4 regions of the Vibrio sp. 1580 genome follow, and region 2 is predicted to be linked to each of the others. Evidence: predicted binding sites of a transcription regulator. Region 2 holds the regulator's gene; each other region holds the start of a gene.
What was found. The regulator PurR, encoded in region 2, represses purine synthesis genes. The targets are predictions, from matches to a motif close to TNANGNAAACGTTTNCNTNA.
Positions count from the first base shown of each region.

Region 1: the regulator PurR is predicted to act here: its motif matches at 2,161-2,180, upstream of R7093_RS11990 (uracil-xanthine permease family protein).
Region 3: the regulator PurR is predicted to act here: its motif matches at 2,774-2,793, upstream of R7093_RS10245 (NupC/NupG family nucleoside CNT transporter).
Region 4: the regulator PurR is predicted to act here: its motif matches at 2,097-2,116, upstream of glpX (class II fructose-bisphosphatase).

Region 1 covers NZ_JAWOVT010000006.1:212,668-216,916, reverse strand. Annotated here, with positions in the region: gene envZ (two-component system sensor histidine kinase EnvZ) at 1-532, shown strand, start outside; gene R7093_RS11990 (uracil-xanthine permease family protein) at 605-1,993, opposite strand; gene recG (ATP-dependent DNA helicase RecG) at 2,226-4,249, opposite strand, start outside.
Region 2 covers NZ_JAWOVT010000007.1:232,164-236,412, reverse strand. Annotated here, with positions in the region: gene R7093_RS13650 (alpha/beta fold hydrolase) at 1-18, shown strand, start outside; gene R7093_RS13645 (DUF2007 domain-containing protein) at 50-370, opposite strand; gene R7093_RS13640 (TVP38/TMEM64 family protein) at 391-1,077, opposite strand; gene R7093_RS13635 (TfoX/Sxy family DNA transformation protein) at 1,192-1,782, opposite strand; cyclic di-GMP riboswitch class I at 1,899-1,988, opposite strand; gene purR (HTH-type transcriptional repressor PurR) at 2,276-3,280, opposite strand; gene torD (molecular chaperone TorD) at 3,749-4,249, opposite strand, start outside.
Region 3 covers NZ_JAWOVT010000005.1:210,432-214,680, forward strand. Annotated here, with positions in the region: gene prfC (peptide chain release factor 3) at 112-1,701, shown strand; gene R7093_RS10235 (DUF5363 family protein) at 1,796-1,993, shown strand; gene R7093_RS10240 (TatD family hydrolase) at 1,980-2,753, shown strand; gene R7093_RS10245 (NupC/NupG family nucleoside CNT transporter) at 2,958-4,241, shown strand.
Region 4 covers NZ_JAWOVT010000006.1:118,585-122,833, forward strand. Annotated here, with positions in the region: gene R7093_RS11540 (1,4-dihydroxy-2-naphthoate polyprenyltransferase) at 1-864, shown strand, start outside; gene rraA (ribonuclease E activity regulator RraA) at 941-1,447, shown strand; gene zapB (cell division protein ZapB) at 1,583-1,825, opposite strand; gene glpX (class II fructose-bisphosphatase) at 2,174-3,181, shown strand; gene R7093_RS11560 (helix-turn-helix transcriptional regulator) at 3,731-4,249, shown strand, end outside.

The DNA.
Region 1 (4,249 bases), on a different contig from region 2:
TCTTGCGGAGGGGATCATTAGCGATACGGAAGAATGTAATGAGATCATCAGTCAGTTTATGGATTATCTCAAACCGGTGAACCAAGAATCGTTTGAAGCGGTTGATATCAGTACGATTGCCAGTGACGTCGCCAGTTCTGAAGGTGGTTATGAGGTTGAAATTGAAACAGATCTTAATCTTAACTTGCCGCCAGCCAAAGGAAGCGCGATTGCGATTAAGCGGGCGATCAGTAACTTAGTTGTGAATGCGCTACGTTATGGTAATGGCTGGGTCAAAATCAGCACTGGTGTGACAGCAGATAAGCAGCTAGTGTGGATTTCAGTAGAGGACAACGGACCGGGTATCGAGCATTCTCAAATCGCGAGGTTATTTGAACCCTTTACGCGTGGTGACACCGCTCGCGGTAGTGAAGGCACTGGGCTAGGGTTGGCGATTGTGAAGCGTATAATCAGCCAACATTCAGGCTCTGTGGTGATGCGTAATCGCAGTGAAGGCGGTTTAATCGCTCAAATCAGCTTTCCTACCAAGTAAGTCGATGGCCCGCACCCTTTAAAACAAAAAGCCCAACCTAATTAGGTTGGGCTTTTCTTATTCTCAATAATCTTAAGACTCTTTCACTTCCTGAGGAAGTTCATCTTCGTCTTCCAGTTTCTCTGGCAGAAGTAGATTTAAAATGATCGCTGTGATGCCACCTGCTGCAACACCAGTTGAGAAAATACTCTTAATAAATTCTGGCATAAATTGCAGGATCTCTGGTTTTTGTGCGATACCAAGTCCCATTGAGAAGGATAAGGCCATGATCAGAATTGCGCGGCGATCGAGCTCAACACGAGAGATAATACGCACACCAGCGGCAGCAATCGTACCAAACATGACAATCGTTGCGCCGCCAAGTACTGGCTCAGGAATCAGCTGAACAAAGCTAGCGACACCTGGGAACAAGCCAAGAATCACTAACATGCCAGAAATAAAGTAACCCACGTAGCGGCTCGCGACTCCTGTTAGCATGATGATGCCGTTATTCTGGCTAAACGTTGAGTTCGGGAAGCTGTTGAAAACGGCTGCGATTGCGGAGTTTAAGCCGTCTGCTAACACACCGCCCTTAATGCGTTCCATGTACACTGGGCCTTTTACTGGCTCACCAGACACTTCAGATGTTGCGGTAATATCACCGATGGCCTCTAGTGCGGTAATAAAGAAAATCAGTACCAGCGGAATGAACAGAGACCAGTCAAACGATAAGCCATATTGCATTGGTACGGGCAGTGCTACGATCTCAGTTGCGCCTAGCTGAGAAGTATCTACCATCCCCATAAAATACGCCATGATGTAACCCACTAGCATCGCAATCACGATTGAAGCCACACGGATGTATGGGTTTTTCGAGCGGTTTAAAATCACAATTAATCCAAGTACCGTCCCAGCCAGAGCAAGTTTGTCTAAGCTGCCGAAGGTTCCTTCATTTAATGCTGCGTAGCCACCGCCCATTGATACTAAGCCGACTTGAATCAGTGTGAGACCGATAAGAGTGACGACGATGCCTGAAACGAGCGGAGTGATGATTCGGCGGGCATGCTCCAATACGCGAGATAGGAAAATTTCTGCAAATGATGCGACTAAAATCGTACCAAAAATGGCAGCCATCATGGTGCTGATGTCTGCTCCACCGGCTTTCAGCGATAGGCCTGCTCCAATAATAGGACCTAAAAAGTTAAAGCTGGTGCCTTGAACAGAGAGCAAACCAGAGCCAATTGGGCCAACGGTGCGAATTTGAATAAACGAAGACACGCCTGACGCAAATAAAGACATGCTGATGATGGTGTTCGTTTGGTCTGCAGGTACACCCAAAGACTGACAGATGATCAGTGACGGAGTGATAACCGCGACGAACATCGCCAATAAGTGCTGAAGTGCGGCAAAAATGGTTTGAGGCAAAGGTGGTCGATCGTTGAGTTGATAGACCAGTTCCGAAGATCGGTTTGAAGTTGTCATTGTTTGTCTCGCTAGTCGCAATATTTCCCTAGTTCTCGCTGAATGGGAGAGCAGGGTGGAGTTGACGTCGTTACCTGTGATTGCTGTTAATCAGAGTCAACTCAGGTTGGTGGAGTGTGATCTAACACACTTAAAAATTTGTGCGCGATTATAGAGAGATTTACTCAAAAAGCAAACGTTTGCTTTGTTTTTGGCGTATTAAAAAACGAGCCATTTGGCTCGCTTTCAATCATTACGCTTTGGAGTAAATATCCCGCTCACCCAACCAGCGATCGATAATTGCTGTTGCGTTAGTCGGGTAATTGTCATGAATATGACGCGCAATACGCTGAACTTCGGGAATCAGGCGTTGATCTCGAACTAAGTCTGCGATTTTGAAATCAGCAAGACCTGTCTGCTTTGTACCCAATAGTTCTCCAGGGCCACGAATTTCTAGGTCTTTCTGCGCAATGACGAAGCCATCGTTACTTTCACGTAGTACTCCGAGACGTTTTTGCGCGGTTTTTGACAGCGGAGAGTGGTACAGCAGCACACAATGGCTAGCAACGGAACCTCGGCCCACGCGACCTCTTAACTGGTGTAATTGTGCCAAACCAAGACGTTCAGGGTTTTCTATGATCATCAAGCTAGAGTTTGGCACATCCACACCAACTTCAATCACTGTCGTTGCGACCAGCAAATGCAGTTTATTGTCTTTGAAATCTTGCATCACCGCTTGTTTCTCTGCCGGCTTCATTCGTCCGTGTACTAGACCAATTTTTACGTCCGGTAGCTTACGTTGAAGCTCTTCTGCGGTATCTGCCGCGGCTTGCGCTTCTAATACTTCCGACTCATCAATCAGGGTACACACCCAATATGCCTGCTTGCCTTCGTTTAAGCAGGCATTTCGGACACGTTCGACGATATCATTGCGTTTGGTGTCTGGAATCGCGACAGTCTGGATTGGTGTTCGACCTGGCGGTAACTCGTCAATCACCGACGTTTCTAAGTCAGCATAAGCAGTCATGGCTAACGTTCGCGGAATCGGCGTTGCTGTCATGATGAGCTGATGTGGATAAGCGCCTTGTTTTGCACCTTTTTCACGCAATTCTAATCGCTGATGGACACCGAAGCGGTGCTGTTCATCAATGATGACCAAAGCAAGGTGATGAAATTCAACGTGCTCTTGGAATAGCGCGTGAGTACCCACTACCATTTGCGCTTCACCACTGGCAATACGAGCCAGCTCGGCTTCCTTTGCCTTACCTTTGAGTTTGCCCGCTAACCAACCGACTTGAATGCCCATTCTCTCAAACCAGTTTGCGAAGTTGATAGCGTGTTGCTCGGCCAATAGTTCGGTTGGCGCCATGAGTGCCACCTGATGGCCATGCTCAATGGCTCTAACAGCGGCCAAGGCGGCAACCAATGTTTTCCCCGAACCAACATCGCCTTGCACTAATCGCATCATTGGGTGCGGTTTTTCTAGATCGGCTTCAATCTCTTGTACGACTCGGGTTTGAGCGTTTGTAGGAGAGAAAGGCAGTTGGGCTAAAAGCTGCGTTTTTAGTTTATTACAAGGACCGAGAGGTAGCGCTGAATCCTTCTGACCTTTGCTACGCACCGCCAGCATCGATAAGTTTTGTGCGAGCAATTCTTCCATGATCAAGCGGATTTGGGCAGGATGTTTGCCTTCGTCAAACTCATCTAAATTAATGGTTGGTGGTGGGCGATGAATGGTGTGCAGTGCTTGCGACATCGTGATTTGATGGTCATACAACCCCGCTGGAAGTAATTCCTGCACTGCGGTTTTATCAAGCAGGGCTAAAGCTTGTTCGGTAAGGTTGCGCAATGTGATTTGACGCAATCCATCGGTGGTGGGATAAACAGGGGTTAAGCTCTGTTCTACATCGGGCTTTTGCTCGCTGACGTAAAACTTGTAGTCAGGATGAACAATTTCCAAACCCATGCCACCGCGCTTAATTTCACCGTAAGCATGTACTAACTTACCTTGCGTGAAATTGTTCTTCATGGCTGCGGTAAAGTTGAAAAAGCGCAGCGTGATAGTGCCATTACCGTCGCTGATTTTTACCGTTAGCATTTTGCGCTTACCGAAGATGGTGTCGACTGCCATGACCTTACCTTGCACGGCCGCCCAAAGGCCAGCATGCAGTTTGGCAATAGGGTAAATACGAGTACGATCTTCGTAGCGTAACGGAAGGTGAAACAGCAAATCTTGAACGCTATGTAAGCCAACTTTGGCGAGTTTTTCTGCGACTT
Region 2 (4,249 bases):
CAAGCTGTATGTGCTTAAAACTGAGTGCATCCACTGAATAGGAGAGCCGCTATAGCTCTCCTAGTTGATATCCACATTGCCAACATGCACCAAATTGCCCTTCGTTTATTTCATGACATTTTGGGCATTGCCAATCTTGATACTCATGCCTATCGGATTGTTTTCGATATGCTTTTACTATTTCTTCAGCTTTCATCTTTTGTGCAGTGTCAAAAAGCCACACATAAGGATCGGTATCATCACCAAACGGCAGTTCTCCTTTTAAGCCGAAAATACCTTCTCCACGAACTTCACAGTAAATTTGTTCCACTTTAAGCAGCTCACATACAATGTGTGCTTCTGCTGGGTTTTTAGCGATAAATATTTTCATCAAAATACCCACTTCACCAATTACGAGTTTTGCTGACTTGGTGTCGGCCTTACTTTATTCATAACCCATTTAGTGATGATTGGAAATAGTCCCAATAGCGCAAAAGACGCTAATACTGCGGGTGAAACAATGCCCGATAGGCTTTCAATTGTTGCTAATTGAGTACCTGCATTCAGATATACGGCTGTGCCTGGCAGCATACCTATTTGGCTAGTGAGATAAAATCTACCTACAGACATCGGCGTTAAGCCCATCAGTAAGTTGATTAGAAAGAAAGGGAATACAGGGATTAGACGCAAGGAAAATAGATAAAAAGCTCCGTCTTTTTCGACACCTTGATTAATTGCGTTGAGTTTATTTCCGAATTTGTTTTGTACCCAGTCACGCAATAAGTATCGGCTGCTCAAGAAGGCCAGTGTTGCCCCCATAGTGCTAGCGAAAGAAACCAGTAGCAAGCTTGTCCAAAAACCAAATAAGGCTGCACCAAGTAAGGTGACTACTGCCGCTCCTGGGATAGAAAAAGCGGTAATTGCAATGTAGGTAAAAAAGTAAATCGCAGCCGAGAATACAAAATTCTGATCGATGTATGTAGTTAGTGCTTCTTGTTGGGCTTTTGCATTCTCTAAGGTTAAATACTGGCCAAAGTTAATACCTAAAAAGACGATAGCCGCTAGTAGGATGAGACCTAAAATCAGTTTCTTATTCATAATTTTGATTCCAATTTGGGATATATGTAATAAGACAGTAGGAAAACCGAAAAAATTTCACAAAAAAACCGCAGATTAGACTGCGGTTTTACAAGATAGTTTTTAGGCCGACTTTTATTGGAGGCCGTTCATCAACTCATCTCGGCGAGCTTGAGGTACCACACTCCAATGAGTGCCGTTGATAGCACCTTCTAGTGCCCATAGCAACTCAATGTTGACGGTTGCAGAGTGCGTATCTCTTATCGCTTTATAGGCGTTAAGCGCACCTTCCTCTTCAAGCTTCTCTACGGATTCGATGCCGGCTTTTTTTAGCATGCGCTCGGTAGCCAGTCGTAAGTTAGGCAAATCTTTCAAACGGTTAGGCTTTGTACTTGCTTGCTGTTCTTTCTCAAGCTTTGCCTTTTTCAATGATTGATTCGCTACTTCGATTAAGCGTTCGCTTGATTCCCATAAATCGCTGGAAATAGCGTAGTACTTTGTAACGACTGGAAAGCCACGTTTTTTATAAACGTAAGGCTTTAGCCCTTGTTTCTCGAAGTCAGATGAAGTTTTTTGGTCTGCTCTGATATGAAGCTGATTGTTTACCACTAGTGCAAACATTGTTTCATCAGCGAATAGTCCGAAGCCACCAAACATTGAGCGCGACTTGATATTACCAAGTGCCTCAAACAGCTTCATAGAGTCTTTGAGTATCGGTTTATCCATGTTTTGTTATCTCGGTGTAATTAATATTACGCCACCAAAAGTCAGGTCCGAGAGAGTAGCAAACATGCGTAAAAACAATGTCATTACAGAGTAAAGTCATTGCTTACACACTTGCCATCGGTAACCCCGCTACCTTCCATATCGTAATATGGTTCAGGCCGGAGGCTTTGCGTCCCACTCTTTCGAATGGTTTGCCCTGTGCGTGACACAATGAGCATACTTCTTATATTGAATTAACATCACGGTTTAGCGTTAAAAGTGTGATTTCGGTTCAATAAAAATGATAGATTGAATGCTCTATTTTGCATATGGAAAGGTGCAAATTGGCCTTTGAAAAGGAGTTCTTAATATATATTACATTTATATAAAACAGGGAGTTAACGTTAGTCAATTGTTATTAGAGTGGTGTGAAGTATTAGAGAATGCTTAATTTTTCCAAAAAAATAAGCGCCCCTGTAGAGCGCTTATTTAACACGGTTAAATACAGTGAAATTTAGTTCATTTTTTTCACAGTATTTCGAATAACAAGCTCAGGTTGCATTTCGAAAATTCGTTTTTCGTGTTCTTTATCTTTGATACGCTCAAGTAGAATTTCGAATGCATTTTTACCAACACGACGTTTAGGTTGGTGGATAGTCGTTAGCGGTGGAGAGAAGTATTCCGCAAGCTCGATGTTGTCGTAGCCGATCACTGAAATATCTTCAGGAATTTTGATCCCGTTTTGTTGCAAGCGGCTCATTAGGCCTAGAGCCATTGTGTCGTTAAAACAGAATACCGCCGTCGGGCGCTTGTCCATTGCGGTAATTTTATCTGCAACTAATACGGCCGTATCACATTCAAAGTTACCTTCAAGGATCCAGTCTTCATTTACAGCTAGGTTTGCTTCGCTCATTGCGCGACGGAAACCTGCAATGCGCTCTTGGCAAGCAAGCTTTTCAAAATGACCGCTTAGACAAGCGATATCCGTATGACCATTGTCAATCAGATGTTTGGTTGCAATGTAGCCACCTTCTTCTGAGTTATCCATGATCTTGTCTGCTTGTGAGCTCTCTGGGCCCCAATCCATGACCACTTTAGGAATGTCCGCATGACGGTCAAGCATCTCTTTTAGTTCTTCGGTTAAGTCAGAACACATCACTAGGATGCCATCAACGCGCTTTTCAGCCAGCATACGAATGTAATCGCGTTGTTTTTCGTAAATCCCGCCTGTGTTACATAAAATCAGAGTATAGCCTTGGCGGTAACAGTAGCTCTCAACGCCATCAATCACTTCTGAGAAAAATAGGTTAGTTGATTGAGTTACTAACATGCCAATCGTACGAGTTGAGTTGCATTTTAGGCTGCGTGCAACGGCACTTGGCGCGTAATTTAGCTCGTCAACGGCTTTCATTACTTTTTCTTGCGTTGCTTCTGCAACGAAACGCGTTTTATTGATAACGTGCGAAACTGTCGTAGTGGAAACGCCGGCTAAGCGAGCAACGTCTTTTATCGTGGCCATAAATGGTGTCCTGTATCGAGCTACTGAAATATGTCGTATTGGATGTACCTGATGCTCTAATGGTTTCACACCTAGCAATATAAAATTGGCGCTAAGTGTCTCGGCAGCGGTTGATCCAAGTGCGACAAAAGGGTACGTAGCAGCATCGGTCGATGAATTTTATCTTTTTTCTATCTGATGAGAAATTGCCATCAACCTGTTAAGAAAACACAAAAACCGCTATATTTCAGCGGTTTACATATAAATCATATTTAATCGTTTGCGCTCACATTTTAGCCCTATGTGGACTGACTAGCAATGTTTTCAGCAAGAGATTTGTGTATTTGAAGTCACATTTTGACTGCTAAATAACCAAGCGTCTTTGCGCTAAGTTAAGGCAAACGAATATTATACCCAAGTTACTTACAATTGGTCACTTTCAGGCATACAGGAAGCCCGATAGGCAGGCTCCCTAAAAATAGGCGGCAATTATTCACCAAGAAGGTAGGCGCTGTCTAGTTTACAAAATGCAACTAATAGTTTCGCGACACTCGAGTAAAATCCAAATTCGTCGAATTTTTTACATTTGTCTGAAAACTGAGGTAACCAAGACATCAATTGTTGCTGGATAAAGTCGTTTTGTTTAACGAAGGCTTCTTCCATGTGTTTTTCTTGTTCAAGCTCGTTTGAGCGGATAATCATGTTCCCGAGAAAGTCGAGCTCAACGGCTAAGTGATCCGCAGGTTCCTTTAGGTTTTCGTCTACTTGAACGCCAAATTCAGCCATCAACTTTTCCATTTCCTCAGCTGGCTTGTCATTCAGTAAACCTGATTCACCAATGTACATGGATGCGTAAGGAAGAGCGCCGTATTTTTCTGTCTTCAAAAACAGTTCACAAAAGTCAGCTGCAAGCTCTAGTTGTGCATCTTCACGATCTTGTAACCGATTCAATGCATCAACTAGGCTATCAACAGCTGGTTTCAGCGACTC
Region 3 (4,249 bases), on a different contig from region 2:
GTCTTTCCAGTTTGCTAGCACAGCGATAATAAGCGAGAATACCGCACAATATCGAATAGTAGATATGCTTGCCTATTTTGTGAGCATGAAAGTAATTTAGAAGATTAACTAATGTCAAATCCCCTTTTTTTAGGCGAAGTGTCTAAGCGCAGAACGTTCGCTATTATTTCTCACCCGGATGCGGGTAAAACCACCATTACTGAAAAAGTACTGTTATTCGGAAACGCGATCCAAAAAGCAGGTACGGTTAAAGGTCGTGGTAACGCACAGCACGCAAAATCAGACTGGATGGAAATGGAAAAGGAACGTGGTATCTCGGTTACCACTTCTGTAATGCAGTTCCCTTACAATGACTGTCTGGTAAACCTACTTGATACGCCTGGACACGAAGACTTCTCGGAAGATACATACCGTACGTTAACGGCAGTAGACTCGTGTTTGATGGTTATCGATGCGGCGAAAGGTGTCGAGGATCGTACACGTAAGCTGATGGAAGTAACGCGTCTGCGTGACACGCCAATCGTAACCTTCATGAACAAACTTGACCGTGACGTTCGTGATCCAATGGAAGTATTGGACGAGGTAGAAAACGAGTTGGGCATGATGTGTGCGCCAATTACATGGCCAATCGGCTGTGGTAAAGAATTTAAAGGTGTGTACCACATTCACCGTGATGAAACGATTTTATACGAATCAGGTCACGGTCATGAGATTCAAGAAGTTCGAATCATCAAAGGTCTCGATAACCCAGAGCTTGATGAAAAAGTTGGTGCAGGCCTTGCGGAAAGTGTTCGAGAAGAGCTTGAGCTTGTCATGGGTGCTTGCCCTGAGTTTGATTTGGAAATGTTCCTAACAGGTGACCTGACGCCAGTTTACTTCGGTACTGCATTAGGTAACTTTGGTGTGGATCATATGCTAGACGGTCTAACTGAATGGGCTCCAGCGCCGAAAACTCGTCAAGCGGTTGAACGTGAAGTTGAAGCGACTGAAGAGAAGTTCTCTGGTTTCGTATTTAAGATCCAAGCGAACATGGACCCAAAACACCGCGACCGTATCGCATTCATGCGTATTGTATCGGGCACTTACACGCAAGGTATGAAGATGAACCACGTTCGTCTTGGCAAGCAAGTGAGTATCTCTGATGCAGTAACCTTTATGGCTGGTGACCGTGCACGTGCAGAACACGCTTACGCCGGTGACATCATTGGTCTACACAACCACGGTACTATTCAGATTGGTGATACCTTTACGCAAGGTGAATCATTGAAGTTCTCTGGTATTCCGAACTTCGCTCCGGAACTATTCCGTCGTATTCGCCTGAAAGATCCACTAAAGCAGAAGCAGCTTCTCAAAGGTTTGGTTCAGCTATCAGAAGAAGGTGCGGTACAGGTATTCCGTCCTCTACAGAACAACGATCTGATCGTTGGTGCCGTTGGTGTACTTCAGTTCGATGTTGTTGTGGCTCGTTTGAAATCTGAGTATAACGTTGAAGCGATTTATGAAGGCATTAACGTTGCAACTGCGCGTTGGGTTGAGTGTGATGATGCGAAGAAACTGGATGAGTTCCAACGCAAGAATCAAGCGAACTTAGCATTGGATGGTGGTGATAATCTAACGTATATCGCTCCAACAATGGTTAACTTAAACTTAGCGAAAGAGCGTTTTCCTGACGTTGATTTCCGTGCGACACGTGAGCACTAATTTGCGCGGTTAGGGTAAGCCGTAACGCAAACTAGATTTTAAAACGCCCTTGGCTATAAACTTAGCCAAGGGCGTTTTTATATAAGGATAAGATATGAATTGGTTTAAACGTGGGCTAAAGCGTTACGACAACTGGTGTAAAGAGATGGGGTTAACTCCCGATCAGAAACGCAGTTGTGTCCCATATCGAAAAGACCCTGCCCATCAAACTGAAGAGAAGAGTGAAGCCCAACGATCTTCTGATTTTCTGCCCGCAGATACAGATAAAAAGCGTCAAGATGAAGCTCTTTGATACGCACTGCCACTTTGATTTTGATGTGTTTCAAGATGACTTTGCGCATCAACTTGAGCTTGCTCAAACGCAAGGTGTCGCGAGAATTTTGATTCCTTCCGTCGGTCCGCAAAATTGGGCTCGTATTCAAACCTTGGCAGAGCAACATGCTAATTTGTATTATGCGCTCGGCTTTCATCCGTATTTTCTTGAAGATAACGTTGAGCAGCACCTTACAGAGCTAGAAGGCTATCTAAATCAAAAAGGGCCACAGTGCGTGGCAATAGGAGAGTGTGGTTTAGATTTTGCCATTGATGTTGACCCACAGTTGCAAGAAAAGACACTTGAAGTTCAATTTGAGCTGGCTAGACGCTTCGAACTCCCAGTTATTTTACATAGCCGAAAAGCGCACAATCGCCTCATTCAAATGGTGAAAGCGGCGAATCTCCCTAGAGGTGGTGTGCTACACGCTTTTTCTGGGAGTTATCAGCAAGCCATGGAGTGGGTCAAATTAGGTTTTTTTATCGGTGTAGGAGGAACGATTACCTACCCAAGAGCCAAGAAAACACGCGACGCAATTCAAAAATTACCACTCGAAAACCTAGTAATCGAAACAGACGCACCAGATATGCCTATACTTGGATATCAAGGGGAGTCAAATCACCCAGCCAAACTCATTCACGTCTTTAATGAGCTCGTAGAGTTGCATAACGGCCGAAAGCAATCGATTGCCTCTCAACTGTGGAAAAATAGCAATTTTGCTTTCTCGATATGTGAATAAAATCTAAAGATGTGGTTTGAAATCGAAAACGTTTTCCTGCTTATTGTGAATTAACTCACAAAGCTGGTTGAATCAATCATGAATCTTATAGGAAAGTGTGAGGCTGGCATTACTTTAATTGATTCTGCATGAGTATAATTGCCCCCGCTTTATAGCTCCATTTTGTAACACGCCAATAAATAACTTATAAGGAAGTCATAAACTATGAGCCTGTTTATGAGCCTAATCGGTATGGTAGTGCTTCTTGCGATTGCAGTGGCATTTTCTAACAACCGAAAAGCTATCAACTTTAGAACTGTGGGTGGCGCATTCGCTATCCAATTCGCATTAGGTGCATTTGTTCTGTATGTACCTTGGGGCCGTGATCTACTAAACGGTTTCTCTTCAGGTGTTTCTAACGTTATCAACTACGGTAACGATGGTTCATCATTCCTGTTCGGTGGTCTTGTTTCTGACAAGATGTTCGAAGTATTCGGCGGCGGCGGTTTCATCTTCGCATTCCGTGTTCTTCCTACACTGATCTTCTTCTCTGCACTGATTTCAGTTCTTTACTACATTGGCGTTATGCAATGGGTTATCAAGATTCTTGGTGGCGCACTACAAAAAGCGCTAGGCACTTCTCGTGCGGAATCAATGTCAGCGGCAGCTAACATTTTCGTAGGTCAAACTGAGGCACCTCTAGTTGTTCGCCCATTCGTTCCAAAAATGACTCAATCAGAGCTATTCGCGGTAATGTGTGGTGGTCTAGCTTCTGTTGCTGGTGGTGTACTAGCTGGTTACGCATCTATGGGTGTTCCACTAGAGTACCTAGTTGCGGCATCATTCATGGCAGCACCAGGTGGTCTACTGTTCGCTAAAATCCTTCACCCAGAGACTGACCAGCCTCACGAAAGTATCGAAGAAGCGATGGACGGCGGTGACGACAAACCAGTTAACGTAATCGACGCAGCTGCGGGCGGTGCGGCTTCTGGTCTACAACTTGCGCTTAACGTAGGTGCAATGCTAATCGCATTCGTTGGTCTAATCGCGCTAATCAACGGTATGCTAGGTGGCATCGGTGGTTGGTTCGGCATGCCAGAACTAACACTAGAGCTAATCCTAGGTTACGCGTTCTCTCCACTAGCATTCCTAATCGGTGTTCCATGGGCAGAAGCTGTAACAGCTGGTTCATTCATCGGTCAGAAAATCGTAGTGAACGAATTCGTTGCTTACTTGAACTTCACACCATATCTAGGTGAAAACGCTCAAGTAATCGCGGCAACTGGTGAAGTAATGTCTGAGAAGACAACAGCTATCATCTCATTCGCACTATGTGGTTTCGCGAACCTTTCTTCTATCGCGATTCTACTTGGTGGTCTAGGTAGCCTTGCACCAAACCGTCGTAGTGACATCGCTCGCATGGGTGTTAAAGCAGTTCTTGCAGGTACGTTGTCTAACCTTATGGCAGCGACAATTGCAGGCTTCTGCTTAAGCCTTGCAGCACTATAATTAGAATC
Region 4 (4,249 bases), on a different contig from region 2:
CTGGCATTAGTCTCTATCTTAACAGGTAGCGTACTCGCCTACTCGGCGGGTCATTTCTCACTGACGATTGCCATCATGGCTTTCGTAACCGCGACATTGCTGCAAATTCTGTCCAACCTGGCAAACGACTATGGCGATGCCGTTCAAGGTACAGATAACAACAAACGCCTCGGCCCATTACGAGCGATGCAGTCTGGCGCGGTAAGTGCGAAACAGATGAAACAGGCGATTATCTTTAACATCGCTCTGACCGCCATTTCAGGCTTGGTGTTGGTTTTCTATTCACTAAGTTCACTGGAAAGCATTGTCACTTTTATCGGGCTGGGAATTCTGGCCATTCTCGCAGCCATTGCTTATACCATGGGTAGCAAACCATACGGTTACGTGGGGCTTGGCGATATATCAGTGTTCTTGTTTTTTGGTCTACTCGGCGTATCCGGTACCTACTTCTTGCATACCGGTCACGTAGACACCACGCTATTCTTACCTGCTTTAGGCTGCGGTTTACTCGCCGTTGCAGTACTCAATATCAACAATATGCGTGATATAGAGAACGACCGAGAGTGTGGTAAACGCACGGTGGCGGTACGCTTAGGTCAACGTAAAGCCAAACAGTACCACTTTATTTTACTTGGCGGAGCTATCCTTGCCTTTGCAGCTTACTTGTTAATTCAAGACAAACCCGTTTGGATTAGCTTGCCATTTTTACTTAGTATTTATTTCGTGGCCGATCATGGTAAAGCAGTTTGGCATACACAAAAGCCCGCTCAAATAGCACCAATGATGCCAGTCATCGTGAAATGCTCTCTAGTCACCAACGTTTTGTTTGCAACAATTGTGGTAGCTCAAACTCTAGTAAGTTAAAAAAGGATTGTCATTGCATTGACTTAATGCCTAGATATACTCAAAGACAACCAATTTCTGTTTAGAAAGGTACGCTATGGAATACAATACCTCAGCACTCTGTGATATCTACCTCGATCAGGTAGATGTGGTTGAACCAATGTTCAGTAACTTTGGCGGTCGCGCTTCATTTGCCGGGCAAATCACCACCATCAAGTGTTTTGAAGATAATTCGTTGATCCGCGAGACATTAGAGCAAGATGGACTTGGTCGCGTTTTGTTAATTGACGGTGGCGGTTCCCTACGTAAAGCCCTTATCGACGCAGAAATCGCAACCATTGCGGAAGAAAACGAGTGGGAAGGCATTGTCGTTTACGGCTGTGTTCGTGAAGTAGATGAACTTGAAGATATGAACTTAGGCATTCAAGCCCTCGCTTCTATTCCTGTTGGAGCGACCAGTCAGGGTATTGGCGAATTGGATGTACCAGTCAACTTTGGCGGCGTCAGCTTCTTACCTGAAGATTATATTTATGCCGATAGCACCGGAATTATCCTGTCGCCTGAACCATTGAATATTGATTTAGAGTTGGATGAAGAAGCATAGCGAGTCTTAGACGCCTAAGTTATAGGGCCTTCTCCTAGCTCTTAGCGCCTAGCCTTGTCTCAACATTATCTACTTCCCTAAAACACAAACACCCGCTTAACGCGGGTGTTTTTAATTTGGAATGAAGAAGCCGAATTATTCCACTTCGTCCATTTTGCCAAGTAGTGCACGAATGCGCTCTTGCCATTGTGCGTGCTCTTGCTGTGCTTGTTGTGCTTTTTGCTCTAGCTCTTCACGTTGAGAGCGAAGCTCGTTAGCTTCTTCCGCAAGTTTAGCTTTATCTTCTTTCAGCTCTTCGACTTCCATCTGAAGAAGAGTGATTGTGTCAACTGCAGTTTGAATTTTAGATTCTAGTTGTTCTAGTACTTCAAAAGACATCTTGGCCTACCTATGTTATTCCGTTGGGACGATGTGCGAGATTGATGCACACCTAACCTATATAAGGTTCATTCTACTCAGCGTCGCGATGAGAAACACTCACTATATTCGATATTTTGCATCATTCGGTCAAAAAATCAGCGCAATCTCACTAAACGCTGACTTTTCTTGTCGCCGAAGCATTTTTGAGCAAGGATTTTGCGTCTCGCTACTCTGAAAATCGCCCTAAGTATTGATCAAATTCAAGTTAGATAAAGTAAAAGCCTCGCAAAAAGGCAAACGTTTACTCGACCTTGTGATAGAATCGCCGCGCAAATTCTTCTTCCCTCTTGCTTACTTGGAGACATCATGAAACGCGATTTAGCAATGGCATTTTCCCGTGTGACTGAAGGTGCAGCTCTGGCTGGTTACAAATGGCTTGGCCGTGGCGATAAAAACGCAGCCGATGGCGCAGCTGTTGAAGTTATGCGCACGCTACTGAACAAAACAGATATCAGTGGTGAAATTGTCATTGGTGAAGGTGAAATCGATGATGCGCCAATGCTGTACATTGGTGAGCAAGTGGGTATTGGTGGTGATGAAGTAGATATTGCAGTCGACCCGATTGAAGGAACGCGTATGACGGCAATGGGACAATCGAACGCACTAGCCGTACTTGCCGCAGGTGAGAAAGGCAGCTTTCTTAAAGCGCCAGATATGTACATGGAAAAACTGGTTGTTGGCCCTGGTGCAAAAGGCGTAATTGACTTAGAAAAGCCGTTAAAAGAAAACCTAGAGAACGTAGCAAAAGCCCTGAACAAGCCACTTGATACCCTAGTCGTTATTACCCTTGCGAAACCTCGCCACGATAACGTTATTGCAGAAATGCAAGCAATGGGCGTACGTGTCTTTGCGGTGCCTGATGGTGACGTGGCTGCCTCTATTCTGACTTGTATGCCAGACAGTGAAGTGGACATGATGTACTGTATTGGTGGCGCGCCAGAAGGGGTAGTATCAGCAGCGGTAATTCGAGCGCTAGACGGTGATATGCACGGTCGCCTGCTTCCTCGTCACGAAGTAAAAGGCGATACTGAAGAAAACCGCATTTACGGTGCAGATGAACTAAAACGCTGCGATGAAATGGGCGTAAAAGCGAATGTTGTCCTCAAAATGGAAGACATGGCTCGTAGCGACAATGTGGTATTTTCAGCTACAGGCATCACTAAAGGTGACTTGCTGGAAGGTATCTCTCGTCAAGGCAATATTGCAACCACAGAAACGCTGCTCGTGCGCGGTCGATGCCGAACTATTCGCCGCATTAAGTCGACTCACTACCTAGATCGTAAAGATCTAGAAGTACGCGATATTATTCTTTAAGCATTTCTCGAGGCTCTCGCTCAGTCTGAGCTTGAGCCTTTCTTTCCGCACAACGGGCAATAGATTCTGAATCACACTCGTTCCTCGTTGTTCAGAATGACGGTGACTTTAATAAGCTCTAAATCGAAAGAACTCGTCATTCTAGCGAGTTCCAGCGAGACTAAGAATCTAGTTGTAACAAGCTCCTATTCTTTCCTGAACACCTCAACCACTACTCAACCGGACGATAGATTCTGAATCACCTCGTTCCTCGCTGTTCAGAATGACGGCTACCATAGCAAGCTCTAAATCGAAAAAACTCGTCATTCTAGCCAGTTCCAGCGAGACTAAGAATCTAGTGGTAACAAGCTCCTATTCTTCCTGCTCGCCTTAACCGCTGCACAATCGGACGATAGATTCTGAATCACCTCGTTCCTCGCTGTTCAGAATGACGACATATATTGGCTCATATGAACATCGCCCCTACAAATCCACACTCAAATTAAGTCAACACTTTTCTTTACTAACCCTATCGCGCATAATATGTACTGACGTATAAATGGTGGGTATATGAAGACCGTAGATAGGATATTGCAAATCGTTAAGCGTGATGGCTCCGTCACTGCAAAACAACTCTCTTCTGAGCTAGGTATGACAACCATGGGGGCTCGTCAGCACCTGCAAAGTTTAGAAGATGATGGCATTCTTTCTATCCATGACGTAAAAGTAAAAGTTGGTCGCCCTGCTCGTCATTGGTCTCTCACTCAAAAAGGTCATGAGCAATTTGCTGACCGTCACGGTGAGTTGACCATTCAGTTTATAGAAGCTGTCGAACATATCTTTGGCAAAGATGGACTGGAAAAAGTCACATCAGAGAGGGAAAAACTCACGTTACAAAGTTATCGTCAGCACCTTGAGCAATGCGACTCTCTGCAAAGCAAACTAGAAACACTCGTCACATTAAGAGAGCAAGAAGGCTATATGGCTGAACTCGAGAAAGATGAGAACGGATTTATTTTAATCGAAAATCACTGTCCGATTTGTAAAGCCGCAACTCGCTGCCCAAGCTTGTGCCAATCAGAATTGAGT